DNA from 3 places in the Bacillus sp. EB106-07-01-XG149 genome. Region 1 is predicted to be linked to each of the others. Evidence: riboswitches for the same ligand, from Rfam matches in the RefSeq annotation. Region 1 holds a riboswitch; each other region holds the start of a gene.
The links. Region 1 has a riboswitch for thiamine pyrophosphate ahead of thiC (phosphomethylpyrimidine synthase ThiC). Riboswitches for the same ligand answer to the same signal wherever they lie in the genome.
Positions count from the first base shown of each region.

Region 2: it holds a riboswitch for thiamine pyrophosphate, as region 1 does, so the genes downstream of both, tenA (thiaminase II) here and thiC (phosphomethylpyrimidine synthase ThiC) in region 1, are expected to answer to the same signal.
Region 3: it holds a riboswitch for thiamine pyrophosphate, as region 1 does, so the genes downstream of both, AC3WTA_RS26150 (MTH1187 family thiamine-binding protein) here and thiC (phosphomethylpyrimidine synthase ThiC) in region 1, are expected to answer to the same signal.

Region 1 covers NZ_JBYTDP010000005.1:154,791-161,274, forward strand. Annotated here, with positions in the region: gene AC3WTA_RS20505 (magnetosome magnetite crystal formation protein family) at 1-68, opposite strand, end outside; gene lldP (L-lactate permease) at 366-2,021, shown strand; TPP riboswitch at 2,093-2,208, shown strand; gene thiC (phosphomethylpyrimidine synthase ThiC) at 2,321-4,081, shown strand; gene AC3WTA_RS20520 (arsenic transporter) at 4,183-5,541, opposite strand; gene AC3WTA_RS20525 (cytochrome d ubiquinol oxidase subunit II) at 5,894-6,484, opposite strand, start outside.
Region 2 covers NZ_JBYTDP010000008.1:601-7,084, forward strand. Annotated here, with positions in the region: gene AC3WTA_RS24050 (CBS domain-containing protein) at 1-98, shown strand, start outside; gene AC3WTA_RS24055 (DUF3965 domain-containing protein) at 396-1,547, shown strand; gene AC3WTA_RS24060 (hypothetical protein) at 1,790-2,128, opposite strand; gene AC3WTA_RS24065 (SH3 domain-containing protein) at 2,134-3,288, opposite strand; TPP riboswitch at 3,558-3,669, shown strand; TPP riboswitch at 3,730-3,833, shown strand; gene tenA (thiaminase II) at 3,916-4,611, shown strand; gene AC3WTA_RS24075 (ABC transporter ATP-binding protein) at 4,580-5,329, shown strand; gene AC3WTA_RS24080 (ABC transporter permease) at 5,329-6,081, shown strand; gene AC3WTA_RS24085 (ABC transporter substrate-binding protein) at 6,078-6,484, shown strand, end outside.
Region 3 covers NZ_JBYTDP010000010.1:93,942-100,425, reverse strand. Annotated here, with positions in the region: gene AC3WTA_RS26155 (methyl-accepting chemotaxis protein) at 1-1,658, shown strand, start outside; TPP riboswitch at 1,720-1,821, shown strand; gene AC3WTA_RS26150 (MTH1187 family thiamine-binding protein) at 1,923-2,243, shown strand; gene AC3WTA_RS26145 (ABC transporter permease) at 2,215-2,988, shown strand; gene AC3WTA_RS26140 (ABC transporter substrate-binding protein) at 2,985-3,983, shown strand; gene AC3WTA_RS26135 (ABC transporter ATP-binding protein) at 3,980-4,729, shown strand; gene AC3WTA_RS26130 (hypothetical protein) at 4,796-5,569, shown strand; gene AC3WTA_RS26125 (ABC-F family ATP-binding cassette domain-containing protein) at 5,875-6,484, shown strand, end outside.

The sequences.
Region 1 (6,484 bases):
GGGAATAAGATAGGGGCAAATAATACACTAAAGTATGATAAAGCTGCTAATATTTTGTTTCCGTTCATATATATCACCTCATAAATAATGTTCGTTGTTATACCTTTATTATGCAGGAGATTTAGTGAGCTTCCTATCGATAAACATTACAAGAACATGACGTTTTTGTAAGATTTTTATATTAAATAATAAAATTTTCAAAAAAATCTTTTTTAATAGAAATTGTTATGGTACAGTATAAATGAAAGTTTTGAAAACGTTTTCCTAAACGTTTTTTTTCTTTTTAGACTTAAAGGTATGATGACCTGATAGTCTATTGATGAGGTTATTCTATTTAAAAGGGGATTCTTTAGGGGGAGAGAACAATGAACACATGGACACAAGTTTATGATCCGTTCGGAAACATTTGGATTTCGGCAGCGGTCGCACTTATTCCGATTATCTTTTTTTTCTTAGCTTTAGCAGTTTTCCGCATGAAGGGGTATGTGGCAGGATTTATTACAGTTGTACTTACAATTTTAGTTGCGTTATTCGCTTATAAGATGCCGTTTACGATGGCGATGGCAGTGACGGGATATGGTTTTTTATACGGACTATGGCCAATTGCTTGGATTATCATTATGTCGGTATTTTTATATAAAATATCTGTGAAAACAGGTCAATTCGATGTGATTCGTGCATCTGTATTATCCATTACAAATGACCATCGTTTACTCGTTATTTTAATCGGTTTTTCATTCGGAGCATTTTTGGAAGGGGCAGCAGGATTTGGTGCACCAGTAGCGATTACCGCAGCGCTTCTTGCAGGTCTTGGGTTAAATCCTTTATATGCAGCGGGTCTTTGTTTAATCGCAAATACGGCACCAGTAGCGTTCGGAGCGATGGGAATTCCGATTACAGTTGCTGGACAAGTAACAGGTATTGATCCGCATAAAATTGGACAAATGGCTGGGCATCAATTACCGTTCTTATCATTATTTGTTCCGTTCTTTATCGTATTTTTAATGGATGGATTTAAAGGGGTAAGACAAACATGGCCGGCTCTATTTGTAGCAGGTAGCTCATTTGCAATTACGCAGTTCATTACAGCGACGTTCTTAGGACCAGAACTTCCGGATATTACGTCAGCACTTGTAAGTTTAGTGAGTTTATCGCTATTCTTAAAAGTTTGGCAGCCGAAAGAAATCTATCAGTCTAAAGAAGCAAATAGTGAAGTAGCAGCAACGGCGATATCTATGCCGAAACTAACGGTAGGAAAAGTAGTAAAAGCATGGTCTCCATTCATTATTTTAACTGTGATGGTAGTCATTTGGAGCCAAAGTTTCTTTAAAGCGTTATTTGCTCCAGGCGGTGCTTTGGAAAGCCTTGTGTTTAAGTTTGATGTTCCAGGCTTACACAATTTAGTAATGAAAGCAGAACCAATTGTAAATAAACCGACGCCTTATGAAGCAATCTTGAAATTAGATATTTTATCAGCGACGGGAACAGCAATTTTAATTGCTTGTATCATTTCTATCTTTATTTTGAAAATGAGTGCAAAAGATGCAGTAGTAACATTTAAAGAAACGTTACATGAACTTAAGATGCCAATTCTATCTATCGGATTCGTATTAGGATTCGCGTTTATCGCAAACTATTCTGGTCTATCTTCTACATTAGCATTAGCACTTGCAGGAACTGGCGGACTATTCCCGTTCTTCTCACCATTCCTAGGCTGGATCGGTGTATTTTTAACAGGATCCGATACGTCAGCGAATGCACTGTTCTCGAATTTACAAGCGATTACAGCGCAGCAAGTCGGTGTATCTGAAGTACTTCTCGTTGCAGCAAATACAACGGGCGGTGTAACAGGAAAGATGATTTCTCCGCAATCGATTGCGATTGCTTGTGCGGCAGTTGGACTTGCTGGAAAAGAATCAGATTTATTCCGATTTACAGTGAAGCATAGTTTATTCTTCGTAATTATTGTTGGTATTATGACGTATGTACAGGCATATTATTTAACGTGGATGATTCCATAAATAACAAAAGAAATAAACTTTGCATTTTTCAGATTATCGTGTATGATGAGAAAGTATTGAAAATTAAATCAGTGATAAACTAGGGGTGCCTAACGTATGCGTAGGCTGAGAGAGAAGCGTGTGAACTTCTTAACCCTTTGGACCTGATCTGGCTCGTACCAGCGTAGGGAAGTTAACGGCTTTACATAATGATGTCTTTATGAGCCAGGTCCTTATTTTTTTATGGACCTGGCTCTTTTTATTTTGGCATACGCTGGCCATATCTCGTCCTTGTCACGTACAGGGGGGCAACAAAGGTTATGAAACAGTCTGTTTCAGCTGAGCAAATTGAATTGAAATCGAGTTTACCAGGAAGTAAGAAAGTGTATGTGGATGGACCACGCACGGGTATGAAAGTGCCAATGCGCGAGATTGAACAAAGCGAAACGAACGGTATTCCGAATCCGCCAATTCGTGTATATGATACGAGCGGTCCTTATACAGATCCTGCGTATAAAGTGGAACTGGAAAAGGGGTTGCAGGCGCCGCGCCACTCTTGGATCCTGGAGCGCGGAGATGTAGAAGCATACGAAGGGCGCGAAGTAAAACCAGAGGATGACGGTGTGAAAGTGGCTTCGAAACATACGCCTGTTTTCCCGCAAATGGATCGCCAGCCGCTTAGAGCAAGGCATGGTGCAAATGTTACGCAAATGCATTATGCACGTAATGGTATCATTACGTCTGAGATGGAATATGTTGCGATTCGTGAAGGAGTAGAGCCTGAGTTTGTTCGTAAGGAAATCGCGGAAGGTCATGCCATTTTACCAGCGAATATTAACCATCCGGAAGCAGAACCGATGATTATCGGCCGTAACTTTCACGTAAAGGTCAATGCAAATATCGGAAACTCTGCTGTATCTTCTTCTATTGCAGAAGAAGTAGAGAAGATGACGTGGGCAACGCGCTGGGGCGCAGATACGATTATGGATTTATCTACAGGTAAAAATATTCATACGACGCGTGAGTGGATTATTCGTAACGCGCCTGTACCAGTTGGGACTGTACCGATCTATCAAGCGCTGGAAAAAGTAAACGGAATTGCAGAAGATTTAACGTGGGAAGTGTATCGTGATACGTTAATTGAGCAAGCTGAGCAAGGTGTTGATTACTTTACGATTCACGCGGGCGTATTACTTCGTTACATTCCGATTACTGCAAAGCGTACGACAGGTATCGTTTCACGTGGTGGTTCAATTATGGCACAGTGGTGTTTATTCCATCATAAAGAAAACTTCTTATACACTCATTTTGAAGAGATATGTGAAATTATGAAGCAGTATGATGTTTCGTTCTCTCTTGGAGATGGATTACGTCCAGGTTCGATTGCAGATGCAAATGACGAAGCACAGTTTTCTGAGCTTGAAACACTTGGTGAATTAACGAAGATTGCTTGGAAACATGATGTGCAAGTGATGATTGAAGGACCTGGGCATGTACCGATGCATTTAATTAAAGAGAATATGGAGAAAGAGCTTGATATTTGTCAGGGCGCGCCGTTCTATACACTTGGGCCGTTAACAACAGATATTGCACCAGGTTATGACCATATTACATCGGCAATTGGAGCGGCGATGATTGGCTGGTTTGGAACGGCGATGCTTTGTTATGTAACGCCGAAAGAACATTTAGGTTTACCGAATAAAGATGATGTTCGCACGGGGGTTATTACGTACAAAATCGCTGCACATGCAGCTGATCTTGCGAAAGGGCACAAAACGGCTCATCAGCGTGATGATGCACTTTCAAAAGCTCGCTTTGAATTCCGTTGGCGCGATCAATTTAATTTATCTTTAGACCCTGAACGTGCGATGGAATATCACGATGAAACACTGCCAGCAGAAGGTGCGAAAACGGCTCATTTCTGTTCAATGTGTGGACCGAAGTTTTGTAGTATGAGAATTTCACATGATATTCGTGAATATGCGAAAGACAATGATTTAGAAACGAAAGAAGCAATTGAAAAAGGGATGAAAGAGAAAGCGAGAGAATTTAAAGACACTGGTAGTCATTTATACCAATAATACGTTACACCTCTTTACTTGATTGATCACACTGTAGTACCTAACTTAAATATAGAAGAAGCCCCCTTTACTAAGACGGTAGCAAAGGGGGCTTCTGTTGTTTATAGGGCGAAGAAGAGGTGTACCCAGTAGTATAAGAGGAATAATGTGACGACTGTTGTGAGAGGAATAACGATAAGGGATACACTTAAATAGTCTTTCCATTTTACTTTAATTTTGTTTTGTTTCAGGATATACATCCAAATGAGGGAAGCTAACGTACCAATTGGTAATAATAGTGAACCGATGTCACTGCCAATAATGTTTGCCAGGTAGATAGTTTTTAATGTGACTGGGTCTAGTCCCATTTCTGTTAATGTGATTGTACCAATCATAAGTGCAGGATGGTTATTGAAGACGTTAGAGAGGAGAGAAACGAGTCCGCCCATTGCAAAGCTGGCATAGAGTAGATGCTGACTTACAACTGGCTCAAGCCAATTTACAAGTGCTGCTGTTAATCCTGCGTTGTGAAGCCCGTAAATAATTACATACATAGAGAAAGCGAAAATTAAAATGTGCCACGGTGTTTTTTTCAAAATATCGACTGGGTTTGTTCGTAAGTAGTACCATCTCCAGATGAGAAGAACGAGTGAACCGAGTACAGCAACAATTTCGATTGGGATGGATAAGAAGGATGCAACGAAAAGTAGACAGCGCATAAGGAAGACGAAGCCTAATACTTTTAGCATGAATTTTGTACGTTTTTGTTTCGTATCAACAGAATTTTTTCCTTTTAACGGATGGAAGTTTTTCGTGAAGAACATTTCTTCGATATCATATGAAGAAACAGGTAATTTCTCTGGTAGTTTTTTCTTTAAAACTGTGTACATAAGCCATGACATAAATAATAATCCTAATGTTGCAGGTACAAACATCATAGCAGTATGCATATAAAGAGTCATATTCACAATATTTAATGCGATTAAGTTTACGATATTACTTACACCAATGGGGGCACTAGAGGCAGTGGCGATTAAAGCACCACTTAATAAATAAGGGATTTGTTGATGAGGTTTTAATTTAAGGTTTCTCAGTAGTAAAATTAGGATTGGAGTTGTAATTAAAATACTACCGTCGTTATTAAATAAAAGAGTCATAAGAAAACATAATAATTGAATATACCAGTATAAACGGCGACCGGAGCCCTTTGCTAAGTTTGCAAGTTTTGCTGCGGACCAGTGGAAGAAGCCGAAGCTTTCTAATATAACCGCCATAACGATGGTCGCTAATATTGTTATGGAGGCACCGCCAATTTTACTAATAATGTCTATGACGTCTGGCTTTGATACAAGTCCAGTAATCAGGATAATGCCAGCACCAATTGCTGCCGGCCACGCCTCATTTAAGCCACGAGGTCGCCAAAAGACAACAATCATTGTTAAGAAGAATACAATAATAGTAATCCATATTTCAATGCTCATATTTTGCCTACCTTTCTATTTTCCTTTGAACAAATGTAGCTTGTCTCAAGTTTGTATTGATAGTATATTCAGCAAAAAATAAGAAGAACTAGACATATAATGGAATAAAGCGAATATGTGTTTTTTAAGCTAAAGGACAAGTGTCACTAATAGTGAAATAACTATTGTGAGAGGAGTCTATAAATTGCTTGAGCAGTAAGATAGTAAATGAAATTTTTATCAGCAATTATTGAAATATATCAACGCAACTCAAAATATATCAACGATTATTGAAATATATCAACTTATCGACAAAACATGAAAAAAGGAGTCCGTTCCAAAATGCCTTTTGGAACAGACTCCCCCGAATATATTATTTTTCCTTCAAAAAAGTTCGATCCTTCAAGAATAAATTCCAGAAGAAAATAAATCCTGGTAGTAAAATTGCGATTCCAATTGCGTATAGGATAAGCAATGCATAGAATGTTTCTGTCGTTGTAAAACTTGTAAATACAGTTACATCAGGATAAATAATATAAGGTAAATGCGCGACACCGTAAGCGTAACTTGCAAATGCATATTGAGCGACGACTGCTAAAACGGCGATGCGAGGGTATCCTAGTGTGCCATACTTCTTGTTTGTCCACCAAAGAGAAGAGTATCCGATAACGAATAAAACGATAGAAACTGTAAACCATGGGAATTGCTTTATTAGTCCTTGCATAAGCCAGTGTGTTTCCGGATCCATTACAACGAGGGCGATAATTGCTGTAACGAGTGTTGCAGGACCAAGGATGATGGCGTTTCTTCTATAAATTCTATACGAATCTTCTGAACCTTGCTCTCTCGCAAAATCAGCAAGAAAGAGAGAGGAGAGAAATAGTTCCGAAGTTAGCCCAAAGAGCATATAGCAGTAGATAACCGGGCTAGAAAGAAGTTTTCCATACAGGAGTACTTCTTTTCC
Region 2 (6,484 bases), on a different contig from region 1:
TCGTGGGGATGCTAGCACTAGGTGATTTAGCTATAAGAGAATCGGCAGATGATCAAGCTGGATTTGCTTTAAGTGAAATCTCGGAGCATACGGAATGAAGAGAGTCGTTCATTAGTGGGATAAGTTACGTATAAAAATCAGATGCATTATTCTAGTATATATGGATTAAACTAATATGTTAGCATGATGTATCTGAGACATTATATAATATAAGTATACAGTTAGTAATTTCGACAGTTTTTTAAAATTTGTCATTCCTAATTTTAAATAAGAGAAAAAATGATATACTGATAGATATAAGTATTATGAAAGATTTTGAATATAACAATATTCATTGTTAATGATGTAATAATGGATTAATATTTCCTATGTAGACAAAAGGGAAGGGGAATTATATGAGGGCTGTACAGCGCGATCCAAATTGGAATTTGGTTACAGATACATATATAGAACCAAATAATTTCGCTGAATTATTTTCTTTGCTTGTACCTTGTCATCCAAAAGGTGAAGGGAAAGAACGGACTATATTAGTGTGGAAAGAAAAAGAATTTTATAAAGAAGAAAATTTAGCGGCATTTATCGTATATGGAATGGATAAAGTAAAGAATTTGCCGCAGTTTCATAAAGATGAAATTCCAACTCTAGTACGTATTCTTCGCTTATGCCAAGAGATTGGTTGGTATGAAGAAGCAAATACATTTATGATAACTCAAGGACTAGCTGAGTTTGTTCACACTTCATTGGAATATGAAACGTGGGATCTGTTGACGCAAGCGGTTGCTTTAAACTATTTAATTATTAAATATCGTATGGGTGAATTGACTGATGGGGATGTAGAAATTTGGGATAGGGTTAAATTTAATGAGAAATGTATAACGGATTGTAAACAACTATTATCTCATAAAGAAGTATTGGAATTTACATTCTTTTATATGTGTAAGAGAGCTAAATTACTATCAAAAGAGCAATTAAATAGTGATATGATGAGTCTAGCGATGTATTGTAATACGTTTGTGTATGACTTATACACACATGACTTATTACGAAAATATCGTAAGTGTACAGACTTCCTATCATATTATGGACCTAGTCAAGCGGTGTTAGCTTGTCAAAGAGCTGTACTTTCTCAAATTTCAGATCGATTAGACCCATTGAAAACTACTCATGTAGATGATTATTTATATGTAATGAAAGAAATGATGGAGCATATGACGATAGGGATAATGGATCGATATGATCATTTTATCGGAAAGTTATTATCATATGTGCCATTTTTCGAAATGATTCAAGTTCCGCAACATGCATATTATTGTGAAGAATTACTGTATATTTGTAAGGGCATTGAATATAAAGAAGAAATATTACGCAATTATATATTTATACAATTACATGATTGTTTACCATCATTCTTTAAACTATTTCTTAAAAATAAGCGTTATGCAACGATTCATGACATTCTGTTCTATTGGTGTGATGATGAACAAAGAATGAGTTTAGAGAAAAAATATAATCTTAGCTTTATTTATGAAAAATATGCTTGTGGATAAAGAGCATTTTCTATATAAAAAATTTATATAAATTAAAAAGGATCTCAAGTTTATGTGAGATCCTTTTTTTTATTAGTAAAGCAAGGAGAACGCAATTAAGACGAGAAATAAAATTCCATAAAGGAGAAATTGTGCCGTATTGCTTCCTTGTATACCAAAAAAAGTATTTATTTTTGTGTATAAATTCAATATATATTTTAGCGGATTATCTTTGAAAGATCGGTACACAATGTCTCCTCTTTCTAAGCTTTTTGTTCGTGTTTTTTGTTAGTAGGGACATGAATGTATCTAGCTATGAATAATAAAACAGCCATAAAGAATACAGGAAATACGGTAGATAAATAAAAACCATTACTAATAATATTTGTTATTAGGGCACTTAATAGAAAGATGGCATTATATATATGGGCAATTTTTTGTTTTAATTGTACTTGAAAGGATTCCATCATAATTTCTAAAGCAACAAAAGCAATGATAATAGATAAAAATACAGTGTTTGTATTGTAAATGATTAAACAATAGATTAAACCTAAAAAGGCGAAGTATTCAATTAAGAGAGGTATATTGATATTGCGTTGCATACAATTTACCTAACTAAATATGGCAGTGGGTTTACTGCATTTGTTTTTTCAAAATTCCATTCTCCATTGTGTAATTCAAAATGAAGATGTTGCCCGTATGAATGACCTGTGTTTCCCATATGACCTACTAATTGTCCAGCTTGTACTTGATCACCAGCTTGTACAGTGCGATCTTTCATGTGTGCATAGACTGTTGTATATAATTTCCCGTTTATTTGATGGGCGATGAACACAACATTGCCATAGCTAGCTGAATAATATGATTTCACAACTTTACCTGCAGCTGCCGCCTGGATAGAGACATTACCTTGAGCTGCAATATCTATACCATAATGCATTTGTTCCCAGCGTATATCAAAGGTTGAGCTAATTCTTCCTTGAGTAGGGAATTTGAAAACTGCTGGAATGGAAGTAGGTTGAGCCGTTTGAGCTTGTGATTGATTTTGCATCACATAATGTTTTGCTACGTATCCGTATCCTGTGCCAAAACGAATTTTATACCAAGTTCCTACAGTTTCCACTACTTGTATTTGTGTACCATTTTGTAATGAACCAAGTAGTGCACTACTTGTACTAGCGTTGCCACGTACATTAAGTTTAGGTGTTGCAACTGTGTATTTCGTATTATTTTGAACTGTGATGCCTTTTACTAAAGGCTGTGAACCATTAGCCACAAATGCTTTTTGTACGTAACCTGTTTTGCCATTATGTAAAATTTTATACCACTCGCCTTGTTCTTCTTGAATGGTAATGAATTTTCCATTTGGTAATACATCTAAAATTGAAGATTCTAAATTAGGTTCAGAACGAACGTTTAATGCATTGGCATTAACGATGTATTGATTATTAGATTGAAGTTTGTTTTTTAGTAGAATAGCATCTTTTTGTACGTAACCTACTTTATTATTAACAGATACTTTATACCAGCCATTAGTTGTTTCAAGTATGTTCACTTTCGTATTAAAGCGAATTGTATCAATTGATGAGCTATTTGCGTTATCTTTTGTATGTAAGGCTACTTGATCGACTTTGACATATCCAGTTTTCACATTAGATAATTGTTCAGCGTTGGCTGTTTGTACATTTGTTTCTCCCATAGAAGGAAGTAAAGAGGCAATTGCGACAGTAGTTGCTGTTAAAGCAGTAGCTTTCATATTCATATAATAGAGACCTCCTCTAGTTGTATAGTTGTAATTTTATTATAGTATAAAGATATAATATAGTGGGTGTATTCACATAAATGTAATATGAAATCAATATAAAAATAAATTTTTTGAGGATAATGATTCCTTTTTATCCGATTAATTAGGATAATAATTTCTAAGATAGAATATAAGTATTATATAGTTTTGTTATTTTGTTGACAATTGAGAAAATTAAAACAGTTGATGATGTCTTATTACGATGTTATACTGACAGTGATAATTTCATAGTTTGCTAGGAGAGCTGGTGTTGCCAGCTGAGAGTAGGCCGTAAGCCTTTGATCCTTTTCATTACCTGATCTAGATTATGCTAGCGTAGGGAAGCAATTCGGACACTAATAATAAGTCCCCGTTTCTTTGCGTATAGAAACGGGGCTTTTTTGTTTGAAAATTTCATATTGAAACCACTAGGGGTGCTTGTTGTGCTGAGAGAGGAATAATCCTTAACCCTTATAACACCTGATCTAGGTAATACTAGCGAAGGGAAGTGGAGCAACGAATAAATTATAATTTTATTTGCTGTAACCACTTCTTATTTAGAAGTGGTTTTTTATTTAGATATATAAATCGAAAGGGGATAGAGAAATGAAATTTTGCGATAGATTATTAGAAACTGTACAACCAGTTTGGGAGATGAGTCATAATCATCCGTTTGTAGTAGGTATGGGGGATGGCACGTTAGAAAAAGATAAGTTTCAGTATTACGTTATTCAAGATTATTTATATTTGTTAGATTATGCAAAGCTATATGCGATTGGTGTTGTAAAAGCAACGAACCCACAAGTAATGGGGAAATTTGCTGAACAAATTGATGGCATATTAAATGGAGAAATGACAATCCATAAACAGTATGCAAAAAGACTTGGAATTTCTATAGAAGAGATAGAGTCTGCAAAGCCATCTGCTAAAAATTTAGCTTATACAAATTACATGATGTCTGTATCTCAAAATGGCACACTTGCGGAATTAATAGCAGCACTTCTTCCATGTATGTGGAGCTACTGGGAAATTGGAAAGCGTTTAAATGATATTCCTGGAGCAAGAGATCATGAGTTCTTTGGTGAGTGGATTCAAGGATATAGTTCTGAAGAATACGGTAACCTTTGTATTTGGTTAATCGATTTATTAAATGAAATGGCAGTTGGAAAGTCTGAAAAAGAGCTAGATCGATTAGAGGAGATTTTCCTATATTCCAGTCGATTTGAATATTTATTCTGGGATATGTCCTATCGTAAGGAGATGTGGGGATTTGAGGAGCAAGAACATACTACAGTTTCATAATGTTTCTTTTCATTATGATGAGAAACCAATCATCAATGAATTAAATGCTTCTATACAAGATAAAGAGTTTGTAAGTATTATCGGACCGAGTGGATGCGGGAAAAGTACTCTATTTCGCCTTATTACAGGTTTAGAAGAAGTAAGTACTGGGCAGATAGAGCTGACAGAAACGAAGAGCCATCCTGTAGGGTATATGCCCCAAAAAGATATGCTCCTGCCGTGGCGAACGATTATTGAGAATGCTGCTCTGCCGCTAGAGTGTCAAGGTGTACAGAAGAAAGAAGCACAAATAAAGGCCAAGGAACTGCTACATAAATTTGGCTTACAAGGGTATGAGACAAAATATCCGAAAGATTTATCTGGTGGTATGAGACAACGCGTATCTTTTATTCGAACTTTATTAACAGGCGGGGAGATATTGTTGTTAGATGAACCGTTTAGCGCGTTGGACGCTTTAACGAAGGCATCTTTGCAAGAATGGCTGTTTGAACAATGGAAAGAGTGGGAAAAAACAATTTTATTTATCACTCATGATGTGGAAGAAGCGTTGTTTCTTTCTAATCGAATTTTAGTAGTAGAGCAGCAACCGATAACTACTTTAACCGAGAGGGTTGTACCGCTTGATCGTAATCGAACAAGAAAAGATTTATATAAGCCTGAAGTGTTAGCGCTTAAAGATGAGCTTCTTAGTATGTTACAAAGGCAGGTACTCGTATGATGAACCGGTTGAAGGAGCTATTACCTGCCCTTACACTTTCTAGTATTTTACTTGCCTTTTGGGAAGTAGGCGCAAGAATCGTAGATGAAATGTACATTTTACCGTCACCGTCTGCAATTGTGATGAAGATATGGAAACTAAAAGATATATTATTTACGGTTCATTTGCCGGCAACCTTATCGGTCGTTTTAATAGGGGTGGCTATTTCTATCGTACTTGGGGTAGGGCTAGCGATGTTAATGAATGTGAGTAATTGGATGGAGAGAGCATTTTATCCATTATTAGTTGCCTCACAAACGATTCCTATTACAGCGCTTGCGCCGCTTTTCGTTTTATGGTTTGGATATACGATCTGGAGTAAGGTTGTTGTTACTGTTTTAATTACGTTTTTCCCAATTGCGGTCAATACGTATGATGGACTACGCAGTACGAAAAAAGAATGGGAGGAGCTCTTAGTTACGTATGGGGCAACGAAAAAAGATGTTTTTCTTAAATTAAAGTTACCATCTGCTCTTCCTTATTTTTTCTCAGCTTTAAAAATTGCAGTTCCGCTTAGTGTAATTGGGGCAGCAATCGGTGAGTGGCTCGGTGCACAAGCTGGGCTTGGATATTTCAGTAAAAGAATGATGACGCAGTTAGACGGAGCAGGTGTATTTGCACCCATTGTATTGTTATCATTATTAGCTATTTTCTTCGTCATACTTATCTCAGTATTAGAAAAGAAATTTATTAGTTGGAGGAAGTATTCATGAAATTTTTAAAACGCATCTTTGTGTTGACATTATTAGTTGCAATGATCGCTGGATGTTCTAGTAATTCAGCGTCAGATAAGAATAAAAAAGAAAAAGAAATAACGGTCATGCTTGATTGGTACCCAAATGCGGTACATAGCTTTATTTATGCGGCGATTGAAAAAGGATACTTTAAAGAAGAAGGAGTCAAGGTGAATATTAAATTCCCTTCTAATCCGACTGATCCATTAACTTTAGCAGCTGCAGGAAAAGTAACGGTTGGCTTATATTATCAGCCAGATGTTGTCATGGCAAAAGCAAATGAACAAATTCCAGTGAAATCAATTGGAGCTGTCGTACGTTCACCATTAAATCATGTTGTATCGCTGAAATCAGCAGGCATTCAATCGCCAAAAGATTTAGA
Region 3 (6,484 bases), on a different contig from region 1:
CTATGGGAGCGTTAAGTTTTAACATGTTTCAAAATAGTATGATGTCTATATTTGAAAGGCATTCTTTTGAAACAGGAGATACGGTATTACATAAATTAGACGAACAAATAGTGAGAGATGTTACAAAAGACCCAGTGGCACAAAGAGAAAAGAGAGAGAAGTTAACAGAGAAATTAGATGAAGCAACGGAAGAATTGAATAGTGTTGGACAAACGTATATTGTTGGAGCAAAAGAAAATGAAAAAGGTGAGCTACAAATCATTGATTTGTCTACAGGTTTAGCAAATGTTGTTGAAGTAAGGCCGGGAGAATATTATAAACAACCAGATCTTTGGATGAAAGCATATGATAAAGTAATGAGCACGAAAAAAGCAAACATGACAGTAGTATATGAAGATCTATTAGGGTCATGGGTAACGATATTAGAGCCAATTAAAGATGGAGACGGAAATATTGTGGCAATTGTTGCAGCCGATGTAGATGCTTCGATTGTTCCTATTACAAAGGAAAAATTCATTATACAAGGTTTAATGTTTATTTGTATTTCTGTTTTAATTGCAACTGTTATTCAATTCTTAATTGTGCGTAACGCACTTGCTCCATTGCGAGATTTACGTGAAGGATTACGCAAAGTCGGTGAAGGTGATTTAAGTATTAAGTTAGAGGAAAGACCAGATGATATTGGTATTATTAATTCGTATTTTAATAATACCATCGAGAAGTTTAAAGGAATTGTAGATAAAGTGAAGCAGACAGCAGAACAGGTTTCCTCATCTTCACAAGAATTGTCAGTGAGTACGAAAGAGAATAGTATGGCGGTTCAAGAAATTGTAAGTTCTATGGTTGAGTTAAGAGCTAGCGCTCAGTCACAAGAAACGTCAGTACCACAGTATTTAGGTATTGTATATGAAATGGAAGATAAGATGGAAGAGATAAAAAATGCTGCAGAACAAATGGCGAAAGAGTCTGAAGGTATGGAGCATCATTCAGTAAAAGGAAATGGTGTTATTGAAAAGACGATGAATCAAATGATTATAATACAAAATGCAGTACAAGATTTATCTTCTATTATGTATTCTTTGGAAACAAAATCAAAAGAAATTAGTGATATAGTAACTGTAATTACAGGTATTTCAAATCAAACTAATTCGTTAGCGTTACATGCTTCTATTGAAGCTTCACGTGCTGAAGCAACCGGAAAGGGATTTGCTGTTGTTGCTGATGAAGTGAGTAAATTAGCAGAGCAGACGGAAGCATCAGCAAAAGATATAGCAAAATTAATAGGGGAAACACAAGCTGAAACGAAAGAAGCTATTGTTTCAATACAAAAAGCTTCAAAAGAAGTAGAATCTGGAATTGAATTTGTTCAAAGTAGTGGTGCTTTCTTTGAAAAAAATTCAAAATCAGCACAATCTGTTACAAATCAAGTTAGAGCTGTTTTTAGCAATTCAAGTGATATATTGCAAAATAGCCAAAATATTGTTCGTGTCGTAAATGAACTATCACATATCGCAAATATGTATGCGAATAGTAGTAGTAATATTGAAACGAGTATGAAAGAACAGGAAATGTCTGTACAAGATATTGCCGAATTAGCGAGTTCTTTAAGATGGCTTTCACAGGAGTTACAAGAGTTAATTGGGGAATTTAAAAGTTAAATGAAATGATTATACATGCTTTTGTTTGTTCAATAAAATAAATCATGCTACAATGAAAACGAATTAAGGACCGGGGAGCCAATTGGCTGAGAGGATGTAAATAAACATCGACCCTCCACCTGATCTGGATAATGCCAGCGTAGGGAGTTACTTAAAGTGATGTAGCATATGTTATTCTATAATAACTTGCATACAAGGCTTTCCTACGCAGTAGGAAAGCCTTTTCTTGTTTTAAAATTTTAATTTTATAAGGGGGATTTTACTATGTCACAACAAGTTACAATGTCATTTTCAGTAGTACCACAAGCAAAAACAAAAGATGTATATTCTGTTGTTGATAAAGCAATTGAAGTTGTACAACAATCGGGAGTTCGTTATGAAGTAGGAGCAATGGAAACAACGCTGGAAGGAGAATTAGATGTACTTCTTGATGTCATTAAACGTGCGCAACAAGCTTGTGTAGATGCTGGAGCAGAAGAAGTGATTACTTCTATTAAAATCCATTATCGTCCAAGCACTGGTGTAACGATAGATGAAAAGGTTTGGAAGTACCGTGATGAATATGCAAAACCAGAAGCAATCTAAAATAATTACAACAATTTGGCTTATCCTTCTCATAGCGATATGGGAAGGATCTGTTTCATTATTTAAAATTGAACCGTGGATTTTACCGAAGCCTTCTGCCATTGTTCAAGAATTAATTGGAATGAAAGATTTACTATTACCGAATACGATGCAAACACTGCAAGAGGTTTTAATTGGACTATTCTTTGCAATTTTAATTGGGACAAGTATTGCAATTATTATGGACGTTATCCCTTTATTTCGTATTTTAATAAATCCGTTGCTTGTTATTTCGCAAACAATTCCAATCGTTGTACTTGCACCGTTATTTATTATTTGGTTTGGATATGGAATGCTACCGAAAGTAATGGTAGTAATACTCGTTTGTTTCTTCCCGATTGCGCTTAGCATTTTAGAAGGTTTTCAAACAGTAGATAAAAATATGTTGAAGTTGTTGCAAACGATGAAGGCAACGAAATGGCAAGTTTACCAGAAAGTAAAGTTTCCAGCAGTGCTTCCATACTTTTTCTCAGGTTTAAAAATTGCAGTTACATATAGCGTAATGGGAGCGATTATTGGGGAATGGCTCGGTGCCAGTGAAGGATTAGGAGTTATGCTTACGAGAGCTACAAAATCCTTTTTAACAGCCCGAGTATTTGGTGTGGCAGCAATTATTGTTATGGTGACACTATGTCTGTATTTTATCGTGGAGTTTATGGCAAGAATAACAGCACCATGGATATATAGAAAGGACGGCAGGAAATGAAAAAAGGTTTAAAAGTTATGTTGGCTGCCTTATTAGCAGTAGGTGTGGCTGGATGTAATCCGGCGAAGAAAGAAGAAAGTGCAAGTAAAGATCAAAAAGTAAAAGTAGTATTAGATTGGTTTCCAAATACGAATCATACTGGCTTATATGTAGCGCAAACGAAAGATTATTATAAAAAGCAAGGCTTAGATGTAGAAATTATTCAGCCTGGTGATAATGTGACAGCGGAGCAAATGATAGCTTCCGGAAAAGCTGACTTCGCAATAAGCGCACAAGAAAATGTAACGTTGGCTCGTGTAGAAGGTATTCCTGTTGTATCTGTCGGAGCGATTATTCAGCATAACACTTCAGCTTTTGCATCGCTTAAGAAAGATAACATGACTTCACCGAAAGATTTTGAAGGTAAACGTTACGGAGGCTGGGGAGGACCAGCAGAAGAAGCAACGCTGAAGACAATCATGGAGAAGCATCAAGCTGATTTTAATAAAGTTGAAAAAATCATCTTAGGACAAACAGATTTCTTTAAATCAATCGGTCGTGATGCAGACTTTGAATGGATATATTACGGATGGGATGGAATTGAAGCGAAGCGCCAAGGAAAAGAGTTAAATACGATTATGGTGAAAGACTTAGACCCAGCGCTTGATTTCTATAGCCCTGTTATTATTACGAGTGAAAAACATACGAAGCAAGATAAAGACTTTGTGAAAAAGTTTATGAGTGCAACGACAGAAGGTTATAATTTTGCAATTAAAGAACCGAAAGAAGCTGCTGATATTTTAATTAAAGCAGTTCCAGATGTGAATAAAGAATTAGTACAAGAAAGTCAAAAATGGTTAAGTACGAAGTATCAAGATGATGCAAAAGCGTGGGGAGTACAGAAGGAAGAAGTTTGGACGAATTACATGAATTTCTTATATGATAACAAAGTTATTAAGAAGAAAATTGATGTGAAAGATGCCTTTACAAATGAGTTCCTTCCAAGTGAAAAATGAGTGGATTACAAATAAAAGAGATTGTAAAAGCTTTTGATGGAAAGAATGTATTGGCAAATATTAGTGCTTCTATACGAGAGGGAGAGTTCGTTTCCTTTGTAGGACCGAGTGGTTGCGGGAAAAGCACATTATTAAATATGATTGCAAATGTTGAAAGCCCAACAAGTGGGAATGTAACGTATAAGGATAGGCACGTACAAGAGCAAGATGTTGTAAGTTATATGCCGCAACAAGATTTATTATTACCTTGGCGATCAGCTTTGCAAAATATAGTTCTTCCATTGGAAATCGAAGGGAAACCGAAAAAACAAAGGCTGACAGAGGGAATGGAAGCATTAAAGCAATTTGAACTAGATGAATATGCAGACCATTATCCAGATGAATTGTCTGGTGGTATGCGTCAAAGAATTAGTTTTTTGCGCACATATTTATGTGAAAAGCCAATTATGCTACTTGATGAGCCTTTTGGAAAATTAGATGCCTTTACAAAAATGGAAGTACATAGCTGGCTTTTAAACTCTTGGCACCAAGAGAAGCAAACAATCGTTATGGTTACACACGACCTAGATGAGGCAATCTTGCTTTCAGATCGCGTATTTATTTTATCTCAAAGACCAGCCTCAATAGTTGGTGAGGTACAAGTGAAATTACCTAGACCGAGAACGATGGATATGTTAACATCACTTGAGTTAAAGAAGGATAAGGAAGAAATTCTGAGAGTATTAGCTCCTTATATGAAAAAATAGAAAAAGTCTTTTAACAGTTTTTGGTATAATTACTGTTAAGAGGCTTTTTTATATAGGGGGAGAAAGATGAAATCTATAGAGAAAATAGTTGATTCATTAACGCCGGACAATCTTGAAGAAGGAAAGTCCTTATTAAAAAATCATATTTTATTAATGAAGTATGGTATGGAACATCATGAATTAAAAGAAGAAGAGATGTCAGAAGTTTTAAAGTGGGTTCAAGGCCGGAATCAATTGAGAGAAGATGTTCCAGAATTACGCGATTTACATTTAATTAAAAAGTTTCAAGTGGTATTAGATGAATTTATTCATTCTATAATTTCAAATGGTTATGTGGAAGATGCGGTAGAAGTTTTAGAGAGTGTATTAAAAAGTATGGGAGCAGTCGCTCATATTGTAAAAATTATGTTTGTTGGCAAAAGAAAAGTTAATAGAAATTCTTTAGAAATGGTAGAAGAGTTAAAACGAGAGTGCTACAACTTAATGGAACAGCGTGCTGCTGTCGGGTTGCATGCTCAAATCTTTCATGTTTTAGGTTTTGTTCATTCCATTCAGTTTGATTTAGAAGAAAGGTCGCAGGAACATGGACGAACTGTAATAGGCCTTTTAACGGATTTTAAGACGAAGGAATTGAAATCTGTACAACAATTTCAAAACGAAGAACATATTCCAGAAGTGAAAAATATGGTTAGTAAAGAGTATGGGGTAGAACTACAAAGAAGAATTTATATTTGGAAATCGTTAACGCTCATCTTTACAAGTCCATATGCATTAGAAAAGATGTATAAAGAAATTTACGCAGAAAATGAAAAAGCGGAGAAGGAACAAAAGAAAAAATAGAGAATAGAATATAACAGAGTAGTTTATACTCTTAATATAACAAATGTTAAAGGAGTGAAAGGATAAAATGACTTTATCAACTGTTCTTCAAATGGTTTTAGCTTGATGCGGGAGAAGTCTGCCCATTTTTAACGATTAAGCTAAATTGAAGACAGCAGGTAAAGAACCTTAATCCTTTTTTACTATAATATGTAATGGGTAAGGTGTATTCACCTTACCCATTTTTTATATATACAATTAAATAAGGCTTTATACTGTTGCTCTCTCTATTTAGCTTATGAACTATAAGTAGAGGAGAGAAAAAAATGAGTATATTAACAGTAGAAAATGTAAGTCATTCGTATGGTGAGAAAACCATTTTATATAATGCGTGTTTTCGACTATTAAAGGGCGAGCATGTTGGGTTAGTTGGGAAAAATGGAATTGGAAAATCAACATTGTTAAGGATTTTAACAGGAGAACTTATACATGATGACGGAAACATTGAATGGTTTCCACATGTGAAGATAGGTTTTTTACAGCAGCATATGGATTTACAAGAAGGAATAACAATTGAGGGATACTTACAAAGTGCATTTTCTAATTTGTATGCGGTTGAATGTGAAATGTTAAAAATTGCTGAAGAAATGAATGGAGCAGGAGAAATAGAACGACTGTTAGTAAAGTATGGAGAATTACAAACTATATTGGAAAGTTCTAATTTCTATCAAATTCATACAGAAATTGAAGAAGTAGCAATCGGTTTAGGTTTATTTGAAATCGGGCTTAAAAAGGATGTTTCACAGTTAAGTGGAGGACAGCGAACAAAGTTATTACTTGGGAAGCTCCTTTTAGAAAAAGCTGATGTTTTATTGCTAGATGAGCCAACAAACTATTTAGATACAGCCCATATAGAATGGTTGCAATCGTATTTGA